2 linked regions of the Cupriavidus taiwanensis LMG 19424 genome follow. The protein of the gene in region 1 interacts with the protein of each later gene in a pairwise test. Links are inferred from orthologs where the notes say so. Each region holds a gene or a part of one and is shown in the gene's direction. Other genes may lie near its edges.

The links.
Region 2: the proteins of recJ (region 1) and RALTA_RS15445 interact in binary tests that used the Escherichia coli proteins (3 or more experiments, as listed by UniProt). The link is inferred for Cupriavidus taiwanensis LMG 19424 from one-to-one orthologs.

The regions. Positions count from the first base shown.
Region 1 is NC_010528.1:1,177,913-1,193,564, reverse strand. What follows is about bases 11,620-14,599. They hold recJ (single-stranded-DNA-specific exonuclease RecJ), read left to right. Parts: upstream 11,620-12,247; coding sequence 12,248-13,951; downstream 13,952-14,599. Other genes in these bases: RALTA_RS05490 (M23 family metallopeptidase), read right to left, coding at 13,979-14,599; RALTA_RS05500 (hypothetical protein), read left to right, coding at 11,620-12,211. Outside these bases: RALTA_RS05540 (circularly permuted type 2 ATP-grasp protein), read right to left, coding at 1-1,367; RALTA_RS05535 (gluconokinase), read right to left, coding at 1,717-2,223; edd (phosphogluconate dehydratase), read right to left, coding at 2,389-4,281; RALTA_RS05525 (MurR/RpiR family transcriptional regulator), read left to right, coding at 4,537-5,472; RALTA_RS05520 (DNA internalization-related competence protein ComEC/Rec2), read right to left, coding at 5,495-7,933; RALTA_RS05515 (TatD family hydrolase), read right to left, coding at 8,005-8,865; lipoprotein-releasing ABC transporter ATP-binding protein LolD, read right to left, coding at 8,879-9,619; RALTA_RS05505 (lipoprotein-releasing ABC transporter permease subunit), read right to left, coding at 9,612-10,862; more of RALTA_RS05500, read left to right, coding at 11,045-11,619; more of RALTA_RS05490, read right to left, coding at 14,600-14,704. UniProt on the Escherichia coli protein: Single-stranded-DNA-specific exonuclease.
Region 2 is NC_010528.1:3,341,552-3,357,426, forward strand. What follows is about bases 4,460-7,662. They hold RALTA_RS15445 (DNA topoisomerase III), read left to right. Parts: upstream 4,460-4,771; coding sequence 4,772-7,462; downstream 7,463-7,662. Other genes in these bases: RALTA_RS15440 (thioredoxin family protein), read left to right, coding at 4,460-4,613; RALTA_RS15450 (LysR family transcriptional regulator), read right to left, coding at 7,535-7,662. In the rest of the region: fmt (methionyl-tRNA formyltransferase), read right to left, coding at 1-914; def (peptide deformylase), read right to left, coding at 1,068-1,574; RALTA_RS15430 (LysM peptidoglycan-binding domain-containing protein), read left to right, coding at 1,735-2,916; DNA-processing protein DprA, read left to right, coding at 2,924-4,126; more of RALTA_RS15440, read left to right, coding at 4,209-4,459; more of RALTA_RS15450, read right to left, coding at 7,663-8,476; RALTA_RS15455 (hypothetical protein), read left to right, coding at 8,678-8,968; RALTA_RS15460 (hypothetical protein), read right to left, coding at 9,221-9,676; RALTA_RS15465 (YbdD/YjiX family protein), read right to left, coding at 9,902-10,096; RALTA_RS15470 (carbon starvation CstA family protein), read right to left, coding at 10,119-12,191; RALTA_RS15475 (cache domain-containing protein), read left to right, coding at 12,597-14,003; RALTA_RS15480 (response regulator), read left to right, coding at 14,000-14,686; RALTA_RS15485 (phosphoenolpyruvate carboxykinase (GTP)), read right to left, coding at 14,738-15,875.

The DNA.
Region 1 (15,652 bases):
ACCTCCTTGCCCGACAGCACGAACGGGCGCAGGTCGATATGGCGCGGGGCGATGCCGGACTCGACATAGGTCGGGCAGGTCGACAGCGCCAGCGTGGGCTGCGCGATGTACTGCTCGGGCCTGGCCCTGACCACCTCGCGGAAGGCTTCGATTTCGGCGCGTGTCGCGGCCGGCCCGACCAGCATGCCGTAGCCGCCGGCGCCATGGGTCTCCTTGACCACCAGTTCACCCATATGGTCCAGCACGTACTGCAGGTCCTCGGCGCGCCGGCACATGTAGGTCGGCACGTTGCTGAGGATGGCCTCCTCGCCCAGGTAGAAGCGGATCATGTCCGGCACATACGGGTAGATCGACTTGTCGTCGGCCACGCCGGTGCCGATCGCATTGCAGATGGTCACGTTGCCGGCGCGGTAGACCGACAGCAGCCCCGCGGCGCCTAGCGTGGAATCGGGGCGGAAGGCGAGCGGATCGAGGAAATCGTCGTCGACGCGCCGGTAGATCACGTCGATGCGTTGCGGGCCCTGCGTGGTGCGCATGAACAGGTGGTTGTCCTCGACGAAGAGGTCGCTGCCCTCGACCAGCTCCACCCCCATCTGCTGCGCCAGGAACGCATGCTCGAAGTACGCCGAGTTGTACATGCCCGGCGTCAGCACCACCACGGTCGGATCGGCGATGGCCTGCGGCGAGACCCCGCGCAGCATGTCGAGCAGCAGGTCGGGATAGTGCGCCACCGGCGCCACGCGGTTGCGCGCGAACAGGTCCGGGAACAGGCGCATCATCATCTTGCGGTTTTCCAGCATGTACGACACGCCCGACGGCACGCGCAGGTTGTCTTCCAGCACGTAGAACTCGCCCTCGCCGGCGCGCACCACGTCGATGCCGGCGACATGCGCATAGACGTCGTGCGGCACGCTGACGCCGAGCATCTCGGGCCGGTACTGGGCGTTGTTGTAGATCTGGTCGGGCGGGATCACCCCGGCGCGGATGATGTCCTGGCCGTGGTAGATGTCGTGGATGAAGCGGTTCAGCGCGGCCACGCGCTGGCGCAAGCCTTTTTCCAGCAGCGCCCATTCGCTCGCCGGGAAAATGCGCGGGATCACGTCGAACGGAATGGTGCGCTCGGTGCCGCTGTTGGCCTCGTCCTTGTCGCCGTAGACGGCGAAGGTGATGCCCACGCGCCGGAACACCAGGTCGGCCTCGGCGCGCTTGTTGGCCATCGTGCTTTCGGTCTGGCGCGCCAGCCATTCGGCGAAATGCCGGTAATGCGGGCGTACCGCCCCGTCAGGCAAGGCCTGCCCCGCGTGGATCAGCGCCGGCGCCTTGTCCTCGCGCCAGTCCAGCATCTCGTCGAAGTACCGCGCCGCCATGATGGCCGCTCCTCCATGTCGCGGGCCGCCGGCACGGCGGCGCTTGTCCGCGCCGCTGCCGGCCGCCCTGGTTGCCCTGGCTGTCGTGCCCTGCCCCGCGCCGCGCCGGTCGGCGCAAGCCACGGTGATGCCGTCGAGTCACTGGCTCTTCCAGCATATCCGTGCCGGCGAAAGCCGCAAGGTGGCCCGGCGCGACGCCGGGTCGGCCGCGCCAGCACCGAAGGCAAGCTAGCAAGATGCCTGCCAGCGCACGCAAATAGGCCGCCGGCAGGACCGGCGGCCTCTTTGCGTTGCATGGAGAGCGCAGTCGTGCCCTGGTGCCATGCCCCGCCGGGCATGGGGCGGCAGATCAGCGCGCCGCGCCGGCGCCTTGCCGCACGGTGGCCCGCAGGATGGTGTCGACCAGCACCTCGGGCGGCTGGCGGATATCGAGCGCCAGCGCGTCGCCGGGTTCTTCCAGCGTATCGAACTGGCTTTGCAAGAGCTCCGGGTTGAAGAAGTGCTCGGTGCGCGCGGACAGGCGCTCGCCGATCAGCGCGGCATCCCCCTTCATGAACACGAAGGTCACGCCGCCATCCGGCGGGGTCAGCCGGTCCCGGTACGCCTGGCGCAGCGCCGAGCAGGTGAACACATGGGTGCGGCCTTCGGCCCGGGCCGTGTCGATCGCCGCGCGCATCGCGGCCAGCCACGGCCAGCGGTCTGCGTCGGTCAGCGGGATGCCGGCGTGCATCTTGGCCTTGTTGGCGTCGCTGTGGAAGTCGTCGGCGTCATGGAAGCCGCAGCCCAGCCGCTGCGCCAGCAACTGGCCGACCGTGGTCTTGCCGCTGCCGGAAACGCCCATCAGGATATAGATCATGTCTGCTCCGTCGGTCTTGGTATCGGATGGTGGTGCCATCCTTGTCGGTTGCCTGCCCGTCCGCGGCGGCCCGGCCGAACGCAGTGGCGGCGGGTCGCAGGGACGTCGCGGGGGCGCGGCGGCCCCCGCGGGAAAATTCACGATGAAAAGTCGGCTCTGGCCCGGTTATTGTGCGACGGATCGCAGCGCGGCGGGTTGGCCGTCGCTACCGGCGGCTTCGGCATCCGCCTCGGACAGGTCGAGTGCGCTGCCGCCCTCTTCCGCGATGCGTGCGTGGCGCCGGAACAGGCCGAACAGGCCGCGGCCCAGGCTGAATTGCGCGAACGGGTCGGCAGGGGCGCGGGCTGGCGCACGCGCCGCGAATTCGGCTTCGTCGCCCAGCCATTGCAGCGTGCCGGCGACGGCGTCGACACGGATGCGGTCGCCGTCGCGCACGCGCGCCAGCGCGCCGCCCGCCAGCGCCTCGGGGCCGACGTGGATCACCGCCGGCACTTTGCCCGAAGCGCCGGACATGCGCCCGTCGGTCACCAGCGCCACCCTGTGGCCGGCGTCCTGCAGCGCGCCCAGCACGGGGGTCAACCGGTGCAGTTCGGGCATGCCATTGGCATTCGGCCCCTGGAAGCGCACCACGGCCACCACGTCGCCGCGCAGTTCGCCGGCATCGAACGCCGCTTGCAGCGCCTCTTGCGAATCGAACACGCGCACCGGGGCCTCGACCACGCGATGCTCGGGTGCCACCGCCGAGACCTTGATCACGCCGCGGCCCAGGTTGCCCTGCATCAGGCGCAGGCCGCCCTCGGCGGAGAACGGGGCCGCGGCGGTCGCCAGCACCTGCGGGTCACCGCTTTGCGCAGCGCCGTCGCGCCATTGCAGCACACCCTCTGTCATCACCGGTTCCTGCGTGTAACGGGCCAGGCCCGGCCCGGCCACGGTCTGCACATCCTCGTGCAGCAGCCCCGCCTGCAGCAGCTCGCGGATGACGAAGCCGGCGCCGCCGGCGGCATGGAAATGGTTCACATCGGCCGAGCCATTGGGATAGACGCGAGCCAGCAGCGGCGTGATGCGCGACAGCAGGTCGAAATCGTTCCAGTCGATGACGATGCCGGCGGCACGCGCCATCGCCACCAGGTGGATGGTGTGGTTGGTGGAACCGCCGGTGGCAAGCAGGCCGACCATGGCGTTGGCGATGGCGCGCTCGTCGACGATGCGCGCCAGCGGCAGGTAGTCGTTGCCGCGCGCGCGCAGTGCAATGGCGCGCTGTGCCGCGGCGGCCGTCAGCGCATCGCGCAGGCCGCTGTCGGGATGGACGAAGGCAGCGCCGGGCAAGTGCAGGCCCATCACTTCCATCAGGAACTGGTTGCTGTTGGCCGTACCGTAGAAGGTGCAGGTGCCGGGGCCGTGATAGGCCTGGCATTCGGCCTCCAGCAAGGCCTCGCGCCCGACCTGGCCGGTGGCATAGAGCTGGCGCACGCGCGCCTTCTCCTTGTTGGGCAGCCCGCTGGCCATCGGGCCCGCGGGCACGAACACCATCGGCAGGTGGCCGAACTGGAGCGCCCCCATCAACAGCCCAGGCACGATCTTGTCGCACACCCCCAGCATCAGCGCCGCATCGAAGGTGTTGTGCGACAGCGCCACCGCGGTGCCCATGGCAATCGCATCGCGCGAGAACAGCGACAGCTCCATGCCCGCGTTGCCCTGCGTGATGCCGTCGCACATGGCCGGCACGCCGCCCGCCACCTGCGCCACCGCGCCGACCGCGCGCGCGGCCTCGCGGATCACGGCGGGATAGCGCTCGTAGGGCTGGTGCGCCGACAGCATGTCGTTGTACGCGGTGACGATGCCCAGGTTGGGCGCATGGTCGACACGCAGCTTCAGCTTGTCGCTGGCCGGCAATGCGGCAAAGCCGTGCGCCAGGTTGGCGCAGGACAGGCCGCGCAGCGGCCCCAGTTCCGCCTGGGCGCGCTCGCAGCGGGCAAGATAGGCGGCACGGCTGGCGCGGCTGCGCGCAATGATGCGGTCGGTAACGGCCTGGAGTTCGGCCCGGACGGCGGAAGGCATGGCGGTGACGGTCCTTGTGGGTATGGCGAGGCGGCGCCGATGCGGCGCCATCGCCTGTAGATTTTCTACAGATCGGGCGCCATTATACCCAGCACCCGGCCATCGTCGACCCGATCGGGCCTCACAATCGCGCATAAAATCCCGAAATCAGGGCAAACCCGGAGGGCAGGCCGTACCGCATTTCAGGCAAGATGCCGCGCCAATCGATGTAGAATCTCTACATTCCCTCACACACCGATACCTCCGCCTGCCGCCATGCGCGACCGCATCCTTGCCGTCTACGACACCCTTCGTCCTTCCGAACGCCGCCTGGCCGACTATGTCGCCCGCCACGGCGCCGCCGTGATCCGGCTGTCGATGCCGGAACTGGCCGAGCGCGCCGGCGTGTCGCAACCCACCATCGCGCGTTTCTGCGCCGCGCTGGGCTATGACGGCTTCCGCGAATTCAAGCTGCAGTTCGCGCAGAACGTCGGTGGCGGCACGCCCTTCGTGCACCAGGATGTGGCAGCCGACGACCGCCCCGCGGATATCGCCGGCAAGGTGTTCGACCGCACCATTGCCACGCTGATGAGTGTGCGCAATGCCCTCTCGGCCGACCAGATCGAGCATGGCATCCGGCTGCTCGCCGGGGCGCGGCGCATCGAGTTCTACGGCTGCGGCAACTCCGGCATCGTCGCGCTGGACATCCAGCACAAGTTCTTCCGCCTGGGCATGCCGACCGTCGCCTATGCCGACCCGCACGTGTTCAGCATGTCGGCGGCGCTGCTGGCGCCGGGCGACGTGGCCGTGCTGGTCTCCAACAGCGGCCGGACCTGGGACATGCTGACCGCCGCCACGCTGGCGCGCGGCAGCGGTGCCAGCGTGCTGGCGCTGACCCACAGCGGCTCGCCGCTGGCGCGGCTGGCCGATGTCTGCGTGTTCTCGGACGTCGAGGAAGACAGCGAGGTCTACACGCCGATGACCTCGCGCATCAGCCACCTGGTGCTTGGCGATGTGCTCGCCGCCGGCGTCGCGCTGGCGCGCGCGGACACCGTCGCCCCGCGCCTGCAGCGCGCCAAGGCGCATCTGCGCGAGCGGCGCATCGCCGGCGCGGAGCCGGCACCGGCACGAAGCCGCGCGCGCGCCGCGGCGGCGCAGACAGCCACGCCCGCGCCGACCGCTGCGCGCCCCAGCCGCCGCAAGGCCGGCTGACTGGCCCCCGGCACCGCGCCCGCTAGCGCGGCGCCGGTGGCCGGACCCGCCAGTAGCGCGGTTCGGCCTGCCGGAACATCGACAGCGCGTCACCCGCACGCGCCGTATCCATGATGACCGCGCCGGTGTCGTCGGTGCGATAGCGCAAGACACCCGCGCGGCCAAAGCGCTCCCAGACGTCGGCGTTCGGATGGCGATAGCGGTTGGCGTAGCCCAGCTGGAACACCGCCGCCGCCGGCGCCACCGCCGCGATCCAGTCCGCGCCGGACGACGTGCCGCTGCCGTGATGCGCCACCACCAGCACGTCGGCACGCAAGGCGCCGACCGGCAAGCGGTCAAGCAGCGCACGCTCCTGCGCCAGGCCGATATCGCCGGTCAGCAGCAGGCTGTGCGCGGCCGTATCCACGCGCAGCACGCAACTGCGCGCGTTGCTGGGGATGGCGGCCAGCTGGGCCTGCTCCGGCGGCGGGTGCAGCACGGTAAACCGCACGCCGTCCCACTGCCACTGCTGTCCCGCCGCGCACGGCGGCCATTGGCCCGGCCTGGCCCCGGGCTGCCCGGCGCCAAGCAGCGGGTGCCCGGCAGGCGCACCGGTGCTGCGCGCGACCACGGACACTGCCCCGACCACGTCAGCCACGCCGCCGGCATGATCGATGTCTTCATGGCTGACCATCAGGTGATCGAGCTGTGTCACGCCCTCGGCGCGCAATACCGGCACCACCACTTGCGCGCCGGCGCTGGACCCGGTGGCGTAGCCGGGCCCGGTGTCGTACAGCAGCGCGTGTGCGCGCGTGCGCACCAGCACCGCCGTGCCCTGCCCCACGTCGAACATCACCGCGCGGAACTGGCCGTCGGCAACCGGCGGGCCGCGCGCCACCAGCATCGGCAGCATCAGCAGCGCGCCATGCCAGCGCAGCCGCGCCGAAGCCACGGGCGCCACCAGCAGTGCAACGCCCGAGCCGGCAAGCAGCAGCGCCGCCGGCCCCGCGCTGGCCGCCTCCCACATCGCCCACGGCTGCCGGGAGAACCATGCCAGCACGGCAGCCAGCGCCACCATCGCGAAATGGGCCACCGCCATGACCGGTGCGGCAAGCCACAGCGGCAGCGCGGCGCCCAGCAGGGCCAGCGGCGTCACCAGCAGGCTCACCACCGGAATCGCCACCGCATTGGCAAGCGGCGACACCACCGAGACCTGGCCGAACAGCAGCAGCGTCAGCGGCACCAGACCGATGGTGACGGCCCACTGGGTGCGCGCCCCCGCGGCCAGGGCGGCCCGCAGCCGCTGCCAGCGGCCCGCCCTCGCGGCGTCCCGTCCCGGCCGGGCAGCGAAGAAGATCACCGCGACGGCACCGAATGACAGCCAGAAGCCGGGCAGCATCACCGCCCACGGGTCCAGCAGCAGCGCCACCAGGGCCGCCCACGCCAGCACCACCGATGCCGGCGGCGCGCGTGCCCCCCACACCGCGACCGCGGCGACGCAAAGCATGGCGACGGTGCGCAGCGCCGGGATCTGCATGCCGGCCAGCATGCCGTAGCCTATCGCGGTGGCCACGGCCACCGCCAGCGCGGCTTGCCGGGCCGGCAGCCACAGTGGCAGCGGCCGGCGGAGGCAGTGACCGCAGCCGAACGAATGGCGCCATAGCAGTCCGGCCAGCGACGCCGCCATGCCGGCCACCATGGTGATGTGCAGCCCGGAAATGGCCACCAGGTGGCTCACGCCCGTGCGGCGGAACAGCTGCCAGTCTTCCGCCTCGATGCCGCGCTGGTCGCCGATCACCAGCGCGACCAGCACGGCGCCGAAGCGCGCGCCGGCCGGCAGCGCCGCGCGCAGGCGGTCGCGCACGGCGGCACGCCAGGCTTCGATGCGCCAGGCCAGCCGCTCGTGGGCCGCGTTCTGCGGCGGCCCCTGCGCGCGGCGCACATAGCCGGTCGCGCCATAGCCCTGCGCCAGCAGCCAGTAGGCGTAATCGAAGCCGGACGGATTGGCGAGCCCGCGCGGGCGCCGCAGGCGCAAGGTCAGCGTGAAGCGCTGCCCCGGCCTCAGGTCGGGCGGCGCGTCGCGCCAGTTGAGGATGACACTGCCTGGCAGCGCCGGCGCCTGCGCCGGCCCGGCTGAATGCTCGATGGTGAACGCGAAACGTGTGCCTGCGGCGGTCTGCGCGGGCAAACCGGACACTACCCCGCGCACGTCGAGGTCGCGCGCCTCCAGCGCCGCGGGCAGCCATTGGTCCAGGCGCAGCTCGGCGCGCCAGGCAGCCCAGCAGAAGGCGGTGGCGAAGGCCAGCGCCGCCATCGCCACGCTTTGCAGCATGGCCGGCAGGCGCCTGCGCCACAGGGCCATGGCCATGGCGCACAACGCCAGCAGCGCCGCGCCCAGGTGCAAGGCGGGCTGGGACGGCAGCGCCGATTGCTGCTGCAGGGTCCAGCACCCGGCCACGAAGGCCACCACGAAGCGACGCACGGCACCTCCTCCGATGATCTTGCATCACCGGAGTTGTACCCGCGCGCAGGCGCGGCAAGCTTGTCAGCCTGTCAGGGAGATGTGGAAGTTGTGTGACCGCCGGAAAGCGCGGGCGCCATGGTGTCGGCAAAGGCCGCCAGGCGCGGCAGCGCCGCCACGGCATTGCGCCAGGTCGCCTGCGCCAGCGTCTGCGCGTCGATGCCGCGCAGCTCCGCCATCACGCGCGCCACGCCCGCCACCTCCGCCGGCGTATTGCGCGCCTTGTGCTGTTCCCCGAACTGGTCGTCCGACAGCCACGCCGGCGCGATGTCCGGCGCATCGGTTTCCAGCACCAGCGCTTCCAGCGGCAGCTCCGTCGCCAGCCGGCGGATCTGGCGCGCGCGGCTGAAGGTGACATTGCCGCCGAAGCCCAGCTTCATCCCCTGGTCGACGAAGCGCCGCGCCTGTTCGTGGCTGCCGTTGAAGGCGTGGGCAATGCCGCGCTTGATACCGAGCTTGCGCAGCTGCGCGCCGACCTGGTCCTGCGACTTGCGCACATGCAGCAGCACCGGCAGGTCGAACTCGCGCGCGAGCTTCAGCTGTTCGGCGTAGAGCCAAGTCTGGTGCTCCGCGTCGAGCCCGGCCACGAAGAAGTCGAGCCCGATCTCGCCGATGCCGACGAAGCGCGGGTCGTCCATGCTGGCGGCCACCTGGCGCCGCAGCGTATCCAGCTCGGCCTGCCCCGCGCCGGGCGAGCACAGCGGGTGGATGCCCAGCGCGTAGACGCAGCGCGCATCGCGATGCGCCAGCGCGCGCACGGTGTCGAAGTTCCATGCGGCCACCGCCGGCACCACGATGCCGCGCACGCCGGCGGCCTCGGCCGCGTCGGCGACCTGCTCGCGGTCCGGGTCGAACTCGCCGGCATCGAGGTGGCAATGGGTGTCGATCCACATGGCCGCGGCCGCTTCAGCGTTCCTGGTGCAGGTGGCCGTCGCGCAGCCGCAGCACGCGGTCGCAGCGGCCGGCGAGGTCGAGGTCATGCGTGACGATGACGAAGCTGGTACCGAGCGTGCGCGACAGTTCCAGCATCAGGTCGTAGACGCCGCCGGCGGTGTGGTCGTCGAGATTGCCGGTGGGCTCGTCGGCCAGCACGCAGGCGGGCTGGCCCACCAGCGCGCGCGCAATGGCAACGCGCTGGCGCTCGCCGCCGGACAGCTCGCCCGGCCGGTGCCGCGAGCGCCCGCCCAGCCCCACGCGCTCCAGCATCGCCTGCGCAACTTCGCGCGCGGCCGACTGGGTCAGGCCGCGGATGCGCAGCGGCATCGCCACGTTGTCGAGTGCGGTGAATTCCGGCAGCAGGTGATGGAACTGGTAGACAAAGCCCAGCGAGCGGTTGCGCACCACGTTGCGCTCGCGCTCGCGCAACGCCGTGAACGGCTTGCCGAGCAGCGCGACGCGGCCGGAATCGGGCTCGTCGAGCCCGCCCAGCACATGCAGCAGCGTGCTCTTGCCCGAGCCCGAGGCGCCCACGATGGCCACTTTCTCGCCGGCGTTGACGCGTACGTCGACACCGCGCAGCACGTCGACGTCGAGCTCGCCCTGGCGGAAGCGCTTGGTCAGGCCCTCGGCCACCAGCACCGGCGCACCGGTGCGCGGCAGGCCCGGGGCGGGTGTGGAAGTATCGGCTTGCAGCACGGCTTCACTCATAGCGCAGCGCCTCCGCCGGGTTGACGCGGGCGGCGCGCCAGCTGGGATAGAGCGTGGCCAGCGTGGCCAGCACGAAAGAGATGATGCCGATGGTGGCGATGTCGTTCACGCGGGGATCGGAAGGCAGTTGGCTGATGAAATAGATGTCGCGCGGCAGGAACTGCACGTGCAGCACCCGCTCGATGAAGGGCACGATCACGTCGATATTGGTGGCGATCAGCGTGCCGCCGGCCACGCCCAGCAGCGTGCCGATAAAGCCGATGGCCACGCCCTGGACGATAAAGATCTTCATGATCGAGCCCGGCTGCGCGCCCATGGTGCGCAGGATGGCGATATCGGCCTGCTTGTCGGTGACGGTCATCACCAGCGTCGACACCAGGTTGAACGCGGCCACCGCGATGATCAGCGTCAGGATGATGAACATCATCCGCTTCTCGGTCTGCACCGCGGCAAACCAGTTGCGGTTCTGCTTCGACCAGTCGCGCAGGTAGAGCTCGCCCGACATGGTGCCGGCCAGTTCCTGCGCCACCAGCGGCGCGCGCTGCATGTCCTGCAGCTTCAGGCGCACGCCGGTGGGGCCGCTCAGGCGGAACAGGGTCTCGGCGTCCTGCAGGTTGACCAGCGCCAGCGCGCTGTCGAACTCGAAGTGTCCGGACGAAAACACGCCCACCACGGTGAACTGCTTGAGCCGCGGCAGCACGCCCGCCGGCGTGATGGTGCCCTGCGGCGCCAGCAGCGTGATCTTGTCGCCGACCTGGACGCCCATGGCGTTGGCCAGCTCGTTGCCCAGCGCGATGCCGAAGCTGCCCGGCACCAGCGCCGCCATGCTGCCGGCGCGGAACTGGCTGCCGATCTCGGACACCTTGGGTTCCTGCGTCGGCTCCACGCCGCGCAGCAGCACGCCACGCACGGCATCGTCGCGGGTCAGCATGGCCTGCGCCGCCACATAGGGCGCGGCCCCGACCACCTCCTTGTTCTGCAGCGCCTCGGCCGCGGTCTTCTGCCAGTCCGGCAGCGCCGACGGGCCGATCACCTCGATATGCGCCAGCACCGACAGCATGCGGTCGCGCACTTCCTTCTGGAACCCGTTCATCACCGACAGCACCACGATCAGCGCGGCCACGCCGAGCGCGATCCCCAGCATCGAGATCATCGAGATAAACGAAATGAAGGTGTTGCGGCTGGCGCGCTTGCTTGCGCGGGTATATCGCCAGCCGATCTGCCACTCGTAGGGAAATTTCAAGAGGATTCCTGTTGTTTCGGGAAAGCGCCAGGGCCCGTCGGGGCGTCGCCGGCGACACGCAGGCAGCGGCGGCCGGCGGCGTCACGGTCACGCCGCGCTCACGTCGCGGCCACGTCGCCGTCACGTCGGGCTCAGGGCCCGGGACTGGCGCGAGCCAGCCGGGAGTTTACAATCTCGCCACCATGATGACGCACCTGACCCTGATTGTGCCCTTTTCCGTCCCGCCCGGCGCTGGCGACGACGGCCGCGACGACGTCGTTCCCGGCGCGCTGCTGCGGCAATTGGAGCTGCCGGCGCTCGGAAAGTTGCTGACCCGGGCCGCACCCGGTCCGCGCGAGCGGCACGACGACCCGTTCCTGCGCAGCCTGCCGCAAGAGCGCTGGCTGGCCGGCAAGGCGGGACTGGACACGGTGCGGGTGCCGCTGGCGCCCTATATGCGGCTGGCCGACAACGGCGGCGCCACTACCAGCGCCACTACCAGCGCCACCACCGGCGCCACCACCGGCGCCCCGGCGGCCACCCCGGCCGCCGCGGACGGCCAGTCCTGGGCCTGCCTGCAGCCGGTGCACATCCACGCCGCGCGCGACCACCTGGTGCTGATGCCGCCGGGCCAGCTCGGCCTGCGGCCGCAGGAAGCCACCGCGCTGCGCGAGGCCATCGACGCGCTGCTGCAGGAATCCGGCATCACGCTGGAGACGCCCTGCCCGCAGCGCTGGTACCTGCCCGAGGCCGTGTTCGGCCCGCTCGAGGCCACCACGCCGCTGCGCGCGGCGGGCCGCAATATCGACATCTGGATGCAGGCCGGCGAGCGCGCGCGCGACTGGCGCCGGCTGCAGAACGAAATCCAGATGACGTGGTTCGACCACCGCGTCAACCAGGCCCGCGAAGCCGCCGGCGAGGTGCCGGTCAACTCGGTCTGGCTGTACGGCGGCGGCGCGCTGCGGCCGGTGCCGCGGCTGGCCGATACGGTGCTGAGCTGCGACCCGTTCCTGAGCGGCCTGGCGCTGGCCGGCGGCAGCCGCGTGCTGCCGGTGCCGGCCGGCCTGGCCGGCGCGGCCGCGCTCGAAGGCTCGGTACTGACGATGCTCGACAGCGCCACCGAAGCCCATGTCGCCGAGGACTGGGGGCTGTGGCTGGACCGCATGCACGCGCTCGACGCCGACTGGTTCGCCCCGGCGCTGGAAGCGCTGGCGGCCGGCCGGATCGGCGCCATCACGCTGGTGCTGGGGGGCGAGAACCACTTTGCCGAGTTCACCGTGCGGCGCGCCGACCTGCGCAAGTTCTGGCGCGGCATGGGCCAGCGCGGCGACTGGCGCGCGCTGCTGTCCGACCTCGCCCTTGCCGCCTGAAGCCATCGCTCCCGACACCCCACTGCCGCCCCGCCCATGACCCGGATCGCCATCCGCCAGTATTCCCCCGAACACGCCAGCGCGCTGGCCGCCACCGGCCTGCACCCGACGCTGGCGCGCATCCTGGCCGCGCGCGGCGTGGCCCGCGCCGCCGAGCTGGCCACCGACCTGCCCGAACTGGTGCCGCCCGCGGCCATGAAAGGGATCGGCCACGCCGCGGCTTACCTGGCGGATGCCATCGCCGCCGGCAAGCGCCTGCTGATCGTCGCCGACTATGACTGCGACGGCGCCACCGCCTGCGCGGTCGGCGTGCGCGGCCTGCGCATGCTGGGCGCGCGGGTCGAGTACATCGTGCCCAACCGCTTCGAGTACGGCTATGGCCTGACGCCGGAGATCGTCGCGCTGGCGGCGAAGCAGAATCCGGACGTGATCGTCACCGTCGACAACGGCATCGCCAGCGTCGACGGCGTCGCCGCGGCCAATGCGCTGGGCATCGACGTGGTAGTGACCGACCACCACCTGCCAGGCGCGGAACTGCCGCAGGCCGCGGTGATCGTCAACCCGAACCAGCCGGGCTGCGAATTCCCCAGCAAGAACCTGGCGGGCGTGGGCGTGATGTTCTACGTGCTGCTGGCGCTGCGGGCCGAGCTGCGCCGCCGCGGCGTCTACACCCAGCAGACCCAGCCGCCGCTGCAGACGCTGCTGGACCTGGTGGCGCTGGGCACCGTGGCCGACGTGGTCAAGCTGGACACCAACAACCGCATCCTGGTGGCACAGGGCCTGCGCCGCATGCGCGCCGGACGCATGCAGCCCGGCGTCGCCGCGCTGTTCCGCGCCGCCGGCCGCGAGGCCGCGCGCGCCAATACCTTCGACCTGGGCTTTGGCCTGGGCCCGCGCCTGAATGCGGCCGGCCGGCTGGCCGACATGTCGCTGGGCATCGAGTGCCTGCTGACCGACGATGCCAACCGCGCCTGGGAAATCGCCCAGGAGCTGGACAGCATGAACCGCGAGCGGCGCGACATCGAGGCCGGCATGCAGCAGGAAGCGCTGCGCATCCTCGAGCAGCCCATGGCCGGACTGGCCGGCGCGGACGCCTCGCGCTTTACCGTCAGCGTGTTCAACGATACCTGGCACCAGGGCGTGATCGGCATCGTGGCGTCGCGGCTGAAGGACAAGTTCCACCGCCCCACCATCACCTTTGCGCCGGGCGACGACACCACCGTCAAGGGCTCGGGCCGCTCGATCCCCGGCTTCCACCTGCGCGACGCGCTCGACCTGGTGTCCAAGCGCCACCCCGGCATGCTGCTCAAGTTCGGCGGCCACGCCATGGCGGCGGGGCTGACCGTGCGCGCCGAACGCTTTGCCGAATTCCAGGAAGCCTTCGAGGCGGTCGGGCGCGAATGGCTGACCGACGACCAGCTGGCGCGCGTGATCGAGACCGACGGCGATATCGAGGACCAGTGCTTCAGCCCCGAGTTCGTCAGCCTGCTGGAACAGCAGGTGTGGGGCCAGGGCTTCCCGGCGCCGACCTTCTGCGGCGAGTTCGACGTGCTGCGCCAAAGCGTGCTCAAGGGCAAGCACCTGAAGCTTCAGCTGGGGCGCGGCAGCCAGCGCTTCGACGCGATCTGGTTCAACCATGCCGACTCGCTCGGCGCCAGCGCGCAGGTGGCCTACCGGCTCGACAACAACACCTTCAACGGCGTCACCCGCGTGCAGCTGGTGATCGAGCACGCGCAGTAAGCGTGCCCGCGGCGCAGCGCGCCCGGCTCAGCCCCGCGACGGCAGGTAGGCGGCCGGATTCACCGGCTTGCCGTTGCCGCGCACCTCGAAGTGCAGCTCGCTCGGGCTTGCGCCCATGCGGCCCACGTCCTGCCCCGCCGACACCTGTGCGCCCTCGCTGACCAGCGGCTGGTCGAGGTTGCCATAGACGGTGAGCCAGTCGTCGTTGTGCTTGACGATCACCAGCATGCCGTAGCCGCGCAGGTTGCCCACATGGATGGCGCGGCCGGCGGCGGCGGCGCGCACCGTGCTGTTGGCCGGCACGGCGATGCTCAGGCCCTTGCTGGCCGGCGGCGCGAAGCTGGCCGTGACGCGACCGTCGGCCGGCCACTGCAGGCGGATGCTGCTCGCCGGCGGGCGGGACGCCGCGGCGCCGTCGACGCGCGGCGTATCGGTCACGGCCTGGTCGGAGCCGGTCGACGCCGTCGCACTGCCTGCCGCGGCGCCGGGCGGCCGCACCCGGATCAATTGCCCCACTTCGATCTGGCTCGGGCTGGTGATGTCGCTGTTCCAGCGGGTCAGGTCGCGCACGCTGCGACGGTGCTTGCGCGCAATCGAATACAGCGTGTCGCCGCGCTCGACGCGGTAGTAGCCGTCCGGCACGGGCCCGCCCGTGGTGCCGCAGGCGGCCGTGAGCGCCGCCGTCGCGGCCGCCAGCAGCAGGCCCAGCGTACGGCGCCGGCCTGGCTCGAGATCATGTCTGGTTTTCGTCATGCGTCCTGTTCTTGGTCTGTGCCGGGGGCGGCTTGCAACCCGTATTATCGCCGTGCGCGCCGCCCGGCACCCCCGGATAGACCGCGCGGGCGCCGTTGCGTTCGGCTGGCGGCCGCGCCGCAGAGGGCGGGAAGCCGCGATCTGCGGCGCCGATCCGCTATAATTCGAGGTTTTCGAAGCGCAGGAACATCATGGAAGCAGAACGCCTCAACGCCATCTCCGGTGCCATCTCCGATCTCCGTTCCCGGACGGAAGATCTACGGGGGTATCTTTGACTACGATGTCAAAGTAGGAAGGCTGGACGAAGTCAACGGCCTGCTGGAAGACCCCGACGTCTGGAACAACCCCAAGCGGGCCCAGGACCTCGGCAAGGAAAAGAAGATGCTCGAGGGCGTGGTCGGCGTCCTGGGCAAGCTCACCGATGACCTCGTCGGTGCCGAAGAGCTGTTCGAGCTCGCGAAAGAGGAAGGCGACGACGACACGCTCGAGTCGATCGAGGCCGACGTCAAGGGCTTCGAGGCAGTGGTGGCGGACATGGAGTTCCGCCGCATGTTCTCCGGCGAGATGGACCAGGCCAACGCCTTCATCGATATCCAGGCAGGCGCCGGCGGCACTGAAGCGTGCGACTGGGCCTCGATGCTGCTGCGCCAGTACCTGAAGTACTGCGAGCGCAAGGGCTTCAAGGCCGAGGTGCTGGAAGAGTCCGAAGGCGACGTTGCCGGCATCAAGAGCGCGACCATCAAGATCGAGGGCGAGTACGCCTTCGGCTACCTGCGTACCGAGACCGGCGTGCACCGCCTGGTGCGCAAGTCGCCGTTCGATTCGTCGGGCGGGCGCCATACCTCGTTCTCGTCGGTGTTCGTCTACCCCGAGGTGGACGACTCGTTCGAGGTCGAGATCAACCCGGCGGACCTGCGCGTGGATACCTACCGCGCTTCGGGCGCGGGC
Region 2 (15,875 bases), 2.2 Mb from region 1 along the record:
GGCTTCTGCAGCTCGGTAACCTGCAGCGCGCTGCCCTCGCCGCAGGCGATCAGGATGCCGGCGGCATCGGCGGCCAGCACCGTGCCGGGCGGATGCGGCAGGCTGCTGGCCGCCGCCAGCGGCACGGCCTGCCAGCACTTGATCACGGTGTCGCCCACCTGCACGGTGGCGCCCGGAAATGGATTGAAGGCGCGCACCTGGTTGGCCAGCTCGGCGGCCGGGCGGCGCAGGTCCAGCGGCGCTTCGTCCTTGGCGATCTTCTCGGCGTAGGTGACGCCTTGCTCCGGTTGCGGCGTGGCCGGCAGCGGCCGGCCGGTATCCAGTTGCCGCAGCGCGTCGACGATCATGCGCGCGCCGAGCGCGGCCAGGGTGTCGTGCAGCGTGCCGGTGGTGTCGTCCGCGCCGATCGGCACCGCCTCGCGCGTGAGCATGTCGCCGGTGTCCAGGCCCTCGTCCATCTGCATCAGCGTGATGCCGGTCTCGGCGTCGCCCGCCTCGATGGCGCGGTGGATGGGCGCCGCGCCGCGCCAGCGCGGCAGCAGCGAGCCGTGGATATTCAGGCAGCCCAGCCGCGGCAGCGCCAGCACCTCGGCCGGCAGGATCAGGCCGTAGGCCGCCACCACCATGACATCCGGCGCGATGCCGGCAAGGGTGTCGATGGCCGCGGCGGCTTCTTCCGGATACTTGCCCTGGCGGCGCAGCGAACGCGGCTGCAGCACCGGCGCCAGGCCATTGGCGACGGCGAACTGCTTTACCGGGCTGGCCTGCAGCTGCATGCCGCGGCCGGCGGGCCGATCGGGCTGGGTCAGCACGGCGACCACCGGAAATCCGGCGGCGTGGATGGCTTCCAGCGCGACGCGCGCAAACTCGGGCGTGCCGGCAAAGGCGACACGCAAGGGGCTGGCTTGGGACATGGCAGGTTCCGTGGCCTGAAATGGCACCGGCCGCTATAGCGGCCGGTATCGTGGTTCTTCGGAAGTCATAAAGATAACAGACCCCGCGCCGATGCCGCACGCGGGTGGCCGGAATCCGGCGGGCTGTTACATCTTTATTGCCGCGGCTGCGGCTTACATGCGGGCGCGTTCGCGCTTCTGCAGCTTGCTCTTGATGCGGTTGAGCTTGAGCGGCGACAGGTATTCGACGAAGACCTTGCCGCGCAGATGATCGATCTCATGCTGGATGCAGACCGCCAGCAGGTCGTCGGCCTCGAGTTCGAAGCTCTCGCCCTTCTCGTTGAGCGCGCGCACGCGCACGCGGTCGGGGCGCTCGACCCGGTCATAGACCTCGGGCACCGACAGGCAGCCCTCTTCCCACACCTTGCGGTTGTCGCTGGCCCAGACGATCTCCGGGTTGATGAAGACCTGGAGCTGGTCGCGCGTTTCCGAGACGTCGATCACCACCACCTGCTCGTGCACGTTGACCTGGGTCGCGGCCAGGCCGATGCCGGGCGCTTCGTACATGGTTTCCGCCATGTCCTTGACCAGCTGGCGGATGCGGTCGTCCACCGCGGCCACGGGTTTGGCAACGGTGTGCAGGCGGGGATCGGGGTAGGTCAGGATGTCGAGTTTTGCCATGATGCTGGGGCGCAACGCCGGCTGCTGCCGGCAACCGGGCCGCGTTGCGGCGACGGATGTTTACATGCAGAATCGGGGCGCAAGTACAAAAATTCAAGGCGCGCCGCAACAGGCACGCTCTCCCGGGTCAATCCGGCCGAACCTCCGGCCGGTCAGGAAAATGCGCGATCTTACCAAAGAACACCAGGCGGCGTCGGGCCGCAGGCTGCACGCGTTCATCCCCAGATTTGCCTATCCATGCCTGAGTGCCGCGGCCTTCACCGCCGCGGCCGCGCTGCCGGCCGCGGCGGCGGACCTGACGGTCACGGCCGCCCAGCAGGCCGAGGCCCAGCGCACCGCCCGGCAGGGCATTCCCGTGGCCGACCTCGCCCCGAATGCACCCTCGCAATATTCGGTGCGTGCCGGCGACACGCTATGGGGCATTTCCGGCCGCTTCCTGCGCCAGCCGTGGCGCTGGCCCGAGCTGTGGGGCATGAACCGGCAGCAGATCCGCAATCCGCACCTGATCTACCCGGGCCAGATCCTGTACCTGATCCAGCGCGACGGGCGTGCCTGGCTGTCGACCGCGCCGGGTGGCAGCGACACCGTGCGCCTGTCGCCGCAGATGCGCAGCGGCGCCGCCGACGGCGCCGCCATCCTGAGCATCCCGGCCGCCGATATCGAGCCCTTCCTGATCCGCCCGCTGGTGGTTGACCAGGACACGCTCGATACCTCGGCGCGCATCGTGGCGGTGTCGGAATCGCGCGTCATCCTGGGCCGCGACGACACCGGCTATGCGCGCGGCATTCCCGCGGACGCGCCGCCGGGCAGCGACTGGCAGGCCTACCGCCCGCTCACCCCGGTGCGCGATCCCGTGACACAGGCCGTGCTTGGCTACGAGGCCGAATATGAAGGCAACGTGCGCCTGGCGCGCGGCGCGCAGGGCCCGGACGCGGTCTCGACCATGCAGGTCACGCAGGCCCGGCAAGAGATGGGCGTTGGCACGCTGCTGATGCCGCAGCCAGCGCGTGAAGCCCTGCGCTACGTGCCGCATGCGTCCGATGCGCAGCTCGACGGACGCGTCGCCAAGGTCTATGGCGGGGTGGAGTTCGGTGGCGCCAGGCAGGTGGTGGTGCTCAACCTTGGCAGCCAGGCGGGCGTGGAACCGGGCCACGTGCTGGCCCTGTCGCGCGCCGGCGAAACCGTGACCGACAAGACCGACGGCAACCGCCCCATCCGCCTGCCCGACGAGCGCTACGGACTGGCCTTCGTCTTCCGCGTGTTTCCCGGCGTCTCGTATGCGCTGGTCACCGACGCATCCAACGTGATCGCGGTCGGCGACCGCGCCGCCTCGCCGCGCTGAGCCGGCCTTGGCGACATCTCCGGCGGCGCCCGTCTGCGCCGCACCTTCCTGCCATGCCGGTGCCGGCGGGCAAGCCGTCATCCGCGATGCCGATGACCTGAAGGCATGGCTGCAGCTGGCCTGTGCCCCCGGGGTCGGCCCGGTCGCGGTGCGCCTGCTGCTGACGGCGTTCGGGCTGCCGCAGCAAGTGCTGGCGCAGAGCGTGACGGCGCTGTCCGCCATCGTCCCGGCCAAGCTGGCCCGCGCGGTACTGGCCAGGCCCGGTGCCGGCCTGGCGGCGCTGGCCGATCGCACGCTGGCGTGGCTGCGTACGCCCGGCAACCACCTGCTCACGCTGGCCGACGACGCCTACCCTCGCCGCCTGTTCGACCTGCACGATCCGCCGCCGCTGCTATATATCAGAGGCGATCCCGCGCTGCTGGCCCGTCCCGCGGTGGCCATCGTCGGCGCGCGCAATGCCACCGGGCAGGGCAAGTGCGATGCGCAGGCGTTCGGGCGCGAGCTGTCCGAGTCGGGCCTGACGGTGGTCTCGGGCCTGGCGCTGGGCATCGACGCCGCGGCGCATGCCGGCGGGCTGCTCGGCTGCGGCGGCACCGTCGCGGTCACGGGTACCGGAGCCGATCGGGTCTATCCGCCCGACAACCTGGCGCTGGCCCGCGAGGTCGCCGAGCGCGGCGCCGTCGTCACCGAATTTCCGCTCGGCATGCAGGGCCTGCCGGCCAACTTCCCGCGCCGCAACCGCATCATCGCGGCGCTGGCGCACGGGGTGCTGGTGGTGGAAGCCGCGGCGCGCTCGGGCTCGCTGATCACTGCGCGGCTGGCCGCGGAACTCGGGCGCGAGGTGTTCGCGGTGCCTGGGTCGATCCACGCGCCGCTGTCACAGGGCTGCCACCTGCTGATCCGCCAGGGCGCCAAGCTGGTGGAGCGCACCCAGGACGTGCTGGAAGAGATCAACCTGGGGCCGGCGGCCCCGGCTCGTGGGCAGCCGGCGGCGCCGGCCCTGGCTGCGCCACCGGCTTCGGATCAATCTGAATCTGCCGACTGCGCCGACCCGCTGCTGGCCGCCCTGGGCTACGATCCGGTTACGCTGGATGCGCTGTGCGAGCGCAGCGGCCAGCGCCCGGATGCCGCCGCGGCACGCCTGCTGGAACTGGAACTGGCCGGGCTTGCCGAGCGTCTACCCGGAAACCTGTTCCGACGCCTCGCATGAAGGCCGAACCGGGGCCGCGCGCGCAATGCCATACAATCCCCGGCTGTCCCGTGTGTCGCGGGCACCTCATGTTTCCGATGCCATGACCGTTTACTTTCCTGAACGTGACGCCGGCGCCATCGCCGACTGCCTGGCGGCGCGGCCACAGGGCCGTCTGGTAGCCTGCCTGTGCGCGCAGTGGTGCGGCACATGCCGGGATTACCTGACGGCGTTGACGGCGCTGGCGGCACGCTATCCGGATGACTGCTTTGTCTGGATCGATATCGAGACCCACGCGGATGCGCTGGGGGATATCGATATCGAGAATTTTCCGACCGTGCTGGTGCAGCCGGCGGCAGGCGGGGCGCCGCAGTTCTATGGCACCCTGCTGCCGCATATCGAGGTGCTCGAGCGCATGCTTGCGCGCGGCGCGGCCATGCCGGCGCCCACGGAAGATATGCCCCACGTGCTGGACTGGTTGCTTGACGGGGGGCGCGGCGGCGCCTAGGCGGCGCGCGCGACGGCAAGGGAGCCGCCATGAGGCTGGCTTGCACCGCCGTCGAAACCGCGCTTATTATTGGCGCCTCATAGCCCCCCGGCGTTCTGATTACTACGTTTGCAGTGCAATTAGCGGGTTGCCGGATGCAGCCCGCAAGGACCCTTCCCATGTCAAAAGCCCTCATCATCGCGGAAAAACCGTCGGTCGCGGCGGATATCGCCCGTGCCCTCGGGGGGTTTACCAAGCACGACGAGTATTTCGAGAGCGATGACTACGTGCTGTCCTCCGCCGTCGGCCACCTGGTAGAGATCGCCGCGCCGGACGAATATGAGGTCAAGCGTGGCAAGTGGAGCTTCGCCAACCTGCCGGTGATCCCGCCGCATTTCGACCTGCGCCCGATCGCGAAGACCGAATCGCGCCTGAAGGTGCTGAACCGGCTGATCAAGCGCAAGGATGTGACCACGCTGATCAACGCCTGCGACGCGGGGCGCGAAGGGGAACTGATTTTTCGCCTGATCGCTCAGCAGGCCAAGGCCAAGCAGCCGGTGCGCCGGCTGTGGCTGCAATCGATGACGCCGCAGGCGATCCGCGACGGCTTTGCCGCGCTGCGCGAAGACGAAGACATGCTGCCGCTGGCCGACGCCGCGCGCTGCCGCTCCGAGGCCGACTGGCTGGTCGGCATCAACGGCACGCGTGCCATGACCGCGTTCAACAGCAAGGGCGGCGGCTTCTTCCTGACTACCGTGGGCCGCGTGCAGACGCCGACGCTGTCGATCGTGGTCGAGCGCGAAGAGAAGATCAAGCACTTCGTCCCGCGCGACTACTGGGAAGTGCGCGCCGAGTTCATCGCCGCCGCCGGCCTGTATGAAGGCCGCTGGTTCGATCCCAAGTTCAAGAAGAACGAGTTCGACCCCGAGGCGCGCGAGTCGCGGCTGTGGAGCGAGGCCGAGGCCAAGAGCATCGTCGCCGCCTGCCGCGACAAGCCCGGCACCGTCACCGAGGAATCCAGGCCGTCGACGCAGCAGTCGCCGGCGCTGTTCGACCTGACCACGCTGCAGCGCGAGGCCAACTCGCGCTTCGGCTTCTCGGCCAAGAATACGCTCGGCCTGGCGCAGGCCCTGTATGAAAAGCACAAGGTCCTGACCTACCCGCGTACCGACGCGCGCGCGCTGCCCGAGGACTACATGGACACGGTCAAGCAGACCATGGACATGCTGGCCGACAGCTCGCCCAATTACCTGCCGCACGCCAAGAAAATCCTGGCGCAGGGTTGGGTTCGCCCGAACAAGAAGATCTTCGACAACAGCAAGATCAGCGACCACTTCGCCATCATCCCGACGCTGCAGGCGCCCAAGAACCTGTCGGAGCCGGAACAGAAGCTGTACGACCTGGTGGTGCGCCGCTTCCTGGCGGTGTTCTTCCCGGCGGCCGAGTTCCAGGTCACCACGCGCATTACCGAAGTTGCCGGCCACCACTTCAAGACCGAAGGCAAGGTGCTGGTCAACCCGGGCTGGCTGGTGATCTACGGGCGCGAGGCCCAGGGCGACAAGGACGCCGCCAATCTGGTGCCCGTGGCCAAGGATGAAAAGGTCAAGACCGACAAGGTCGAGGGCGTCGGGCTGACCACCAAGCCGCCCGCTCGCTACAACGAAGCCACGCTGCTGTCGGCGATGGAAGGCGCCGGCAAGCTGGTCGACGATGACGCGCTGCGCGAAGCCATGGCCGGCAAGGGCCTGGGCACGCCGGCCACGCGCGCGGCGATCATCGAAGGGCTGCTGACCGAGAAGTACCTGGTGCGCGAAGGACGCGAGCTGATCCCGACCGCCAAGGCGTTCCAGCTGATGACGCTGCTGCGCGGCCTGGGCGTGCAGGAACTGACGCAGGCGGAACTGACCGGCGAGTGGGAGCACAAGCTCTCGCAGATCGAGCGCGGCCGTCTCAAGCGCGACGAGTTCATGCGCGAGATCGCGCAGATGACGCAGCAGATCGTCAAGCGCGCCAAGGAATACGACAGCGATACCATCCCCGGCGATTACGCCACGCTGGACACGCCGTGCCCGCAGTGCGGCGGACAGGTCAAGGAGAACTATCGCCGCTTTGCCTGCACCGCGTGCGAATTCTCGATCAGCAAGATCCCGGGCGGCCGCCAGTTCGAGATCGAGGAAGTCGAAGAACTGCTGCAGAAGAAAGAGATCGGTCCGCTGCAGGGCTTCCGCAGCAAGATGGGCCGCCCGTTTGCCGCCATCCTCAAGCTGGGCAAGGACGACGAAGGCCATTACAAGATGGAATTCGACTTCGGCCAGAACGACGACGACAACGACGGCGAGCCGGTCGACTTCAGCGGCCAGCAGCCGGTAGGAACGTGCCCGAAGTGCGGCGGCTCGGTGTTCGAGCACGGCATGAAATACGTCTGCGAGAACAGCACGACCAGCCCCAAGAGCTGCGACTTCACCACCGGCAAGATCATCCTGCAGCAGGAAATCAGCCGCGAGCAGATCGGCAAGCTGCTCAACGAAGGCAAGACCGACCTGCTGACCGGCTTCAAGTCATCGCGCACCGGTCGCAACTTCAAGGCCTTCCTGGTCAAGCAGCCGGACGGCAAGATCGGCTTCGAGTTCGAGGCGCGCGAGCCCAAGGCCGGCGCCAAGAGCGCTGCCAAGGCCCCGGCCAAGGCGGCATCGCGCGGCACCGCCGAAGCCGAAGCGGCGCCGGCTACCAAGACCGCCGCCAAGACTGCGTCCAAGACGGCCGCCAAGACCGCAGCCGCCAAGGCCCCGGCGAAGAAGGCCGCGGCAAAGAAGGCTCCCGCCAAGACCGCCGCGGCAAAGAAGACACGCGCGGCAGCGGCCGGCGAGTAAGCCAGCCAAGCAAAAACGCCCGGCATGGCCGGGCGTCTTGTTTTCTGCGGCGCGCCGCGCGGACGCGGCCGATCAGGTGCGCACGGCGTGGACGCCCAGGCTGGCGGCCGGGTGCGCATCCTTGCCCCGCACCTGCCCTTCTTCCAGCAGGAAATCGATAAAGGCGCGCACCTTGGTAGGCAGGAACTTGCGGCTCGGATAGACCACGCTGACATCGCGCCGGGGCAACTGGTATTGCGGCAGCACGCGCACCAGCCGGCCCGCGTCGATATTGGGCCGCGCCAGGTAGGACGAGAGCATGGCCACGCCCATGTCGGCCAGCGCGGCCTGGTGCGCCAGCTCGGCGTTGCTGCACAGCAGCCCCGGGCGGATCGGCACGGTTACCTCCCCTTCGGGCCCGAGCAGCGTCCATTCGTGCTCGGCGTTGGGCAGGCGCATGGCGATGCAGCGATGGTGGCTCAGCTCATGGGCATGGCGGATCGGCGCATGCGCCGCGACATAGCCGGGCGAGGCGCACAGGATGACTTCGGCCGACAACAGCGGGCGCGCCACCAGGTGCGAGCCCAGCCCCAGGTCGGACAGCATCACGGCCACGTCGCGCCCTTCCTCGACGATATCGACATTGCGGTCCGACAGGATCACGTCGAAGACCACGTCCGGATACAGCTGCTGGAAGCGCGACAGCAGCTCGGGCAGCAGGTGCAGGCCGAACATCACCGGCGTCACCAGGCGCAGCGTGCCGGACAGCGACTGGCTGCGAGCCGTCACCACGCTTTCGGCTTCCTCCACGTCTTCCAGGATCTGCTGGCAGCGCTGCAGGTAGGTCTCGCCCGCATCGGTCAGCGACAGGCTGCGCGTGGTGCGGTTGAGCAGGCGCGTGCCGAGGTGGCTTTCCAGGTCGGCCACGTAGCGCGTGACGACCGCGTTGGACATTTCCAGCTGCTGCGCTGCACGCGCGAAGCTGCCGAGTTCCACCACTTTGGAAAACACACGCATCGACTGCAGGCGATCCATGACATAGTCTCCCGTTTCTTTGCTGAATTCTTACGCAATCAGCTTATTTTATTGTCCGAATCAAAACTAATCATTGTGGATCCTGATATTTATTGATATGAGGGAAATGCCTAATATCTAGCCATCGGATGCCGCAATGCAACATGCCCTTCCCCCGAAGGTGCCGGATCAGGCATCCACGCTACAAGAAAGGCCTGAATCATGAAAACCAACCGTTACGCCCTGATCGCTGTCGCCACCATCGCTGCCGCACTGTCGGCAGCCCCGGCCTTTGCCAAGACCGGCAAGTTCGATGTCTATACCGACGGCGCCAAGGTAGCCAGCTTCGACGTCTATGCCGACGGTGCCCGTGCCGGCAAGTTCGACCCGTACACGGATGGTGCCAAGGCCGGCAAGTTCGACGCCTTTACCGACGGCGCCCGTACCGGCAAGTTCGACACCTTCTCGGAAGGCGCCAAGTACGACACCACGACCGATCGCGCGCCGCTCTGAGCCGGCGGCGTCCACCGCTTGAACCTGGTCTCCACAGGTCTTTAGTGAGAGCGCTCCGCGCCTCTCCCGCTTTATTGGGGAAGAAGCCCGCACCGGTCCCGGTAGCGGGCTTCTTTGTTTCGGATGCCGGCAAACTCGACGCCAGACTGCATTCGATTATGCCAGACGCCGCAATGCAATTAGCCGGGGAGCCGGTGAAGCGCCCAAAGAAAAACGGGCCATGCCGGCCCGTTTTGCTGACCCCGCTGCGACTCAATCGTCGTAGTGGTGATGATGGTGCTTGTGCTTTTTGCGCTTGTAATGGCTCTTGTTGTAATAGCGGCGGTCATCGTCGTACGAGTTGTTGCGCGAGATATTGCCGCCAAGCGCCGCGCCGGCGCCGCCACCCAGGCCGGCGCCGATCAGGCCGCCGGTGCGTCCGCCCATGGCATTGCCTGCCGCGGTACCGGCACCGCCGCCCAGCGCGCCGCCGATGATGGCGCCGGTACGCTCGCGGCGATTGGACGTGACAGCGCCACCCGCGCCGCCGCCCACCGCACCGCCGATCACCGCACCGGTGCTGCCGCCCAGCGCGCCGCCGACTGCGGCACCGGCGACGCCGCCCAGGGCGCCGCCCAGGGCATTGTTCATGTCGCCCGCGACAGCCGGCAGCGCGCAGGCCGCCAGGGCAAGGGCAACGGTCAGGTTGCGAACGGGATGGCGAGTCATATGTTTTTTCCTCGAATTGCCATGATGTGTCGCAAGTGTAGATAAGGTGCCGCAGCCTTGCTGTAACCACCTGTAAAGCCCTGTAACCCCCTGCAGAAACGGTATCGGACCACTACAAAGGCGCGGTGAAAATACAACACTTAATAAAAAGACAGGCGATCATGTGATCGCCTGTCTGCATTGTCCGCCGCCGACCCAGGTTCGGCGGCGATGATCAGCCTGCCTTTAGCAGCACTTGCCCTGCCCGCCGCCGTAGCGCGCTTCCTGGCGCTCGCGGAAAAACTCCTCGTAGCTCATCGGCGCACGGTCGGGGTGCGTGCTTTCCATATGCGCCACGTAGGTCTGGTAGTCGGGCAGCCCGACCATCAGCCGCAGCGACTGCCCGAGGTACCGGCCCATGGTGCCAAGTTGTTCCAGCATGGCGGCTCCTTGTCGATAGGGATCAGGACTGGGCCGAAGCGGCGCCCGGCAGCGGCTCGAACGGCGTTTCCTTGTCGGTCGGACGGTTCACGGCGCGCGCCTGCATCGCGGTCTTGAAGCCGTAGCACACGATCGACAGCACCACCACCATGAACAGCGCACACAGGCCGGCGTCCAGGTAGTCGTTGAAGACGATGCGGTGCATCTGCTCCATCGACTTGGCCGGTGCCAGCACCTTGCCTTCGGCGATGGCGGCGCTGAACTTCGACGCGTGGGTCAGGAAACTGACCTTCGGGTCGGCATGGAACAGCTTCTGCCAGCCGGCGGTCAGCGTGCAGATCAGCAGCCAGACGGTCGGGACCAGCGTGACCCAGGCGTACTGGCCGCGCTTCATCTTGACCAGCACGCAGGTGCCCAGCACCAGCGCTACCGCGGCCAGCATCTGGTTGGAGATGCCGAACAGCGGCCACAGCGTGTTGATGCCGCCCAGCGGATCGACCACCCCCTGGTACAGGAAGTAGCCCCAGGCCGCCACGGTCAGCGCGGTGGCGATCAGGTTGGCCGGCAGCGAGTCGGTGCGCTTCATCGACGGCACGAAGCTGCCCAGCAGGTCCTGCAGCATGAAGCGGCCGGCGCGGGTGCCCGCGTCGACGGCGGTCAGGATGAAGAGTGCCTCGAACAGGATGGCAAAGTGGTACCAGAACGCCATCATGGCCTGGCCGCCGACCACCTGGTGCAGGATGTGGGCGATGCCCACGGCCAGCGTCGGTGCGCCGCCGGCGCGCGAGATGATGGTGTTCTCGCCGACGTCCTTGGCGGTCTGCACCAGCACGTCGGGCGTGATCACGAAGCCCCAGGTCGACACCGCCTGCGCCACCGCCTCCGGCGTGGTGCCGATCACGGCGGCCGGGCTGTTCATGGCGAAGTACACGCCCGGCTCGATCACCGCGGCGGCCACCAGCGCCATGATGGCGACGAAGGACTCGGCCAGCATCGCGCCGTAGCCGATGAAGCGCGCGTGGGTCTCGTTCTCCAGCAGCTTGGGCGTGGTGCCCGACGAGATCAGCGCGTGGAAGCCCGACACCGCGCCGCAGGCGATGGTGATGAAGAGGAACGGGAACAGGTTGCCCGACCACACCGGGCCGCCGCCCGCGGCGAACTGCGTGAAGGCCGGCATCTTCAGCTCCGGCGCGACGATCAGGATGCCGACGGCCAGCGCGATGATGGTGCCGATCTTCAGGAAGGTCGACAGGTAGTCGCGCGGGGCCAGCAGCAGCCACACCGGCAGCACGGCGGCGACAAAGCCGTAGATGATCAGCATCCAGGTCAGCGCTTTGCCGTCGTAGGTGAACAGCGGCGCCAGCGTCGCACTTTCATGCACGTACTGGCCGCCGATGATCGCCAGCATCAGCAGCACGAAGCCGATCACCGACACCTCGCCGATGCGGCCCGGGCGGATGTAGCGGGTGTAGATGCCCATGAAGATGGCGATGGGGATGGTCACCGCCACGGTGAAGGTGCCCCACGGCGAGTCCGCCAGCGCCTTCACCACGATCAGCGCCAGCACCGCCAGGATGATGATCATGATCATGAAGCAGCCGAACAGCGCGATCATGCCCGGCACCGTGCCCATCTCGGACTTGACCAGGTCGCCCAGCGAGCGGCCGTCGCGGCGCGTGGAGATGAACAGCACCATGAAGTCCTGCACCGCGCCGGCGAACACCACGCCGGCCAGCAGCCACAGCATGCCGGGCATATAGCCCATCTGCGCGGCCAGCACCGGGCCCACCAGCGGGCCGGCGCCGGCGATGGCGGCGAAGTGGTGGCCGAACAGCACTGCCTTGTTGGTCGGCACGTAGTCCAGGCCATCGTTATGGCGCCACGCGGGCGTCATCCGCTTGGGATCGAGCTGCATCACCTTGTCGGCGATAAAGCGGCTGTAGTACCGATAGGCGATCAGGTAGATGCAGAGCGCGGCAACCACGATCCACAGCGCGCTGACGGCTTCGCCGCGCGCCAGCGCGACGGTGCCGAAGGCAAACGCGCCAAGGATGGCGACGGCCAGCCACACCAGGTGTTCTCCGATGCGATTCATAGTGAAGGTCTCCTCAGACCGGGATTTGGAAAGCCTGCGGCGGCGAAGGACTGGCAACTGGCAACGGGCGGGTCGGCGGCGGGCGCGCCTGGGGCGGGCAGCGAGGGCAATCCGGCGGTGAGGGGTCTCCTGGGGTGCTGGAATGAATGGCTGCGCGCCCGGTTCGTGTCGTTTCCGGATCTCGTCTTGCAGGCAGGCGATGCACCAACCGGGTAGGCGGTGCACCAACTGCGTGGACCCGCGCCGCATGTTGGGGCGGCTTGCGCGTCCGGCGTGTAGTATTGACAGCCGCCAAACCCGGCACAAGCGCGTAACTACGCAGCACTTCTGCGTAGTACTACGCAAGTCGACGGTGGCATGCCGCCTGCGCGGCATCGGTGTTTACCCCCGCTCCCCCGGTCCTGTATGAAACTCCGCCAGAAAATCCTGTTGCTCGCCGTGGCGCCGCTTGCGGTGGCGATGCTCGGCATCGCGCTGGCGGTGCGCTTCCAGGCGACCCAGCTCGCGCAGCACGAGCGCGAACTGGTCGAGGCCGCCTACCTGCAGAGCAAGGAGACCGAGCTGCGCCACTACGTGGAGCTGGCGCAGAGCGCGATTGCGCCGCTGGTGCGCTCCGGCCGCAACGACGCGGCCACGCGCCAGGCGGCGATGGAAGCGCTGGCCCGGCTGGACTATGGCCCCGATGGCTACTTCTTCCTGTACGACCTGCAGGGCCGCAACCTGATGCATCCGCGCCAGCCTGAGCTGGTCGGCCAGGATCTGTGGGCGCTGCGCGACCCGCAGGGCGCGCCCACCATCCAGCAGCTGATCGCCGCGGCCAAGGGCGGCGGCGGCGCGGTGCGCTACCAGTGGCGCAAGCCTTCGTCGCAGCAGCTGGCGCCCAAGCTCGGCTACGTGGTGGCGGTGCCCGAATGGGGCTGGATGCTCGGCACCGGCATCTACCTGGATGACGTCGAAAGCACGCTGCGCCAGCTCGACGCGCGTGCCGAGACCGATATCCGCGAGACCATGGCGTGGATTGGCGTGATCGCCGGCATCAGCATCCTGCTGGTGGCGGCCAGCGGCCTGGCGCTGAACGTCAGCGAGCACCGCGAGGCCGACGCCAAGCTGCGCCAGCTGGCGCAGCGCGTGGTGCAGTCGCAGGAAGAAGAGCGCGCGCGGCTGTCGCGCGAGCTGCACGACGGCATCAGCCAGTTGCTGGTCTCGGTCAAGCTGGTGCTGGAAACCGCCGCCAACCGGCTGCGCCTGGCCCCGTCCGAAGGCGCGGCGGTGGCGCCGGTGCTGGGCATGGCGCTGAACCGGCTCGACACGGTCTTCAATGAAGTGCGGCGGGTGGCGCGCAACCTGCGCCCGGCGCTGCTCGATGACCTGGGGCTGTTCGCTGCGCTGCAGCATCTCGCGCGCGAGATGCAGGGAGGCAGCGGCCTCGAGATCGTGGTGACGCAAAGCGGCACCCCGCGCGAACTGCCCGACGAGCAGGCCACGGCGCTGTTCCGCATCGCCCAGGAAGCGCTGACCAACGTGGAGCGCCACGCCGGCGCCCGGCGCGTGTCGGTGTCGCTCGCCTTCGATGCCGATGCCACGCGCCTGGCCGTGCGCGACGACGGCCACGGTTTCGATGTCGCGCGCATGCAGGCCGACCCGCAGCGGGGCATTGGCCTGCGCAACCTGCGCGAGCGCATCGCCGCGCTGTGCGGGCAGTTCGACATCGCTTCCGGCCTGGGCGGCACCCAGATCATTGCCTCGCTGCCGCTGGCCCTCCCCGCGGCGAGCGCGCGCCAGGCCATTTCCGCAGTACCCTCGCAGTCATGATCCAGTTTCTTGCCGACCATAGCGAAGACAACGAAGCGCCCGCCCGCGTGCTGCTGATCGACGATCACGCGCTGGTGCGCGACGGCATGCGCATGCACCTGGCGCTGCAGCCCGGGCTGCGCGTGGTGGGCGAAGCCGATGACGGCGAAGCCGCGCTGGCGTGGCTGGAGCGCGCCGGCGCGGCCGACATGCCGGACCTGGTGATCACCGATATCGGCATGCGCGGCATGGGCGGCATTGCGCTGGCGGCGGCGCTGCACGACCGCTATCCCGAGCTGGCGGTGCTGATCGTGTCGATGCATGACAACCTGGAATATGTGCGCCAGGCCGTGCGCGCCGGCGCGCGCGGCTATGTGCTCAAGGACGCCCCGGCCGACGAGCTGATCGCGGCGATCCGCTCGGTGCTGGCGGGACGCGTGTTCTACAGCGCCCGCATCGCGCGCGGCATCGCCGAGCAAAGCCCCGCGGCCGGCCCGCTCGATGCGCTCACGCCGCGCGAGCGCGATATCCTGCGCGGCATCGGGCGCGGCCTGGCCAACAAGGAGATCGCGGCGCAGCTGGGGGTGTCGGTGCGCACCGTCGAGACCCACCGGCTGAACCTGAAGCGCAAGCTGGGGATCGAGGGGCGGGCCGGGCTGGTGAAGTATGCCGTGGAGACGCTGGGGGACAGCGAGGGCGCATAAAAAACGCCCGCCTTGGAAGGCGGGCGCTGGCTGGCTCACGACGTCGGTCGCTTAGCCGTCGAGTCGCTTGCCGAGCGCCGCGCGCGTCTGCGCCAGTGCCTGCGGCAGATGGTGCTTCAGTTGCGTGAACAGCTCGTCATGCAGCGCCAGCTCCTTCTGCCAGGCGTCGCGGTCGATCGAGGTCACCTGCTCGAACTGCGCCGGCGAGAACTCGACGCCGTTCCAGTTCAGGTCCTGGTAGCGCGGCGAGGTGCCGAACACATGCTCGGCGCCCTGCCCCCGGCCTTCGACGCGGTCGATCATCCACGACAGCACGCGCATGTTCTCGCCAAAGCCCGGCCACACGAAGTTGCCGTCGGCATCCTTGCGGAACCAGTTGACGCAGTAGATCTTCGGCAGCTTCGCGCCCGCGGCTTCGAGCTTCTTGCCCAGTTCGAGCCAGTGGCCGAAGTAGTCGCTCATGTTGTAGCCGCAGAACGGCAGCATGGCGAACGGGTCGCGGCGCACCACGCCTTGCTGGCCGGCGGCCGCGGCGGTGGTTTCCGAGCCCATGGTGGCGGCCATGTAGACGCCTTCGGTCCAGTCGCGTGCCTCGGTCACCAGCGGCACCGTGGTCGAGCGGCGGCCGCCGAAGATGAACGCATCGATGGGTACGCCGGCCGGGTTGTCCCAGTTGTCGTCGATCGACGGGCATTGCGACGCGGGCGCGGTGAAGCGCGCGTTCGGGTGCGCGGCCTTGGCGCCGGTGGCCTTGGCGATCTCCGGGGTCCAGTCCTTGCCCTGCCAGTCGATCAGGTGCGCGGGCGCTTCCTTGGTCATGCCTTCCCACCAGACGTCGCCGTCGTCGGTCAGCGCCACGTTGGTGAAGATGACGTTTTCCTTCAGCGTCGCCATCGCGTTGTAGTTGGTCTTCTCGCTGGTGCCCGGCGCCACGCCGAAGTAGCCGGCTTCCGGGTTGATCGCGTACAGGCGGCCGTCCTTGCCCGGCTTGATCCAGGCGATGTCGTCGCCGATGGTGGTGACCTTCCAGCCCTCGAAGCCCTTGGGCGGGATCAGCATGGCGAAGTTGGTCTTGCCGCAGGCCGACGGGAAGGCGGCGGCGACATGGTATTTCTTGCCCTCGGGCGAGGTCACGCCGAGGATCAGCATGTGCTCGGCGAGCCAGCCTTCGTCGCGGCCCATGGTCGAG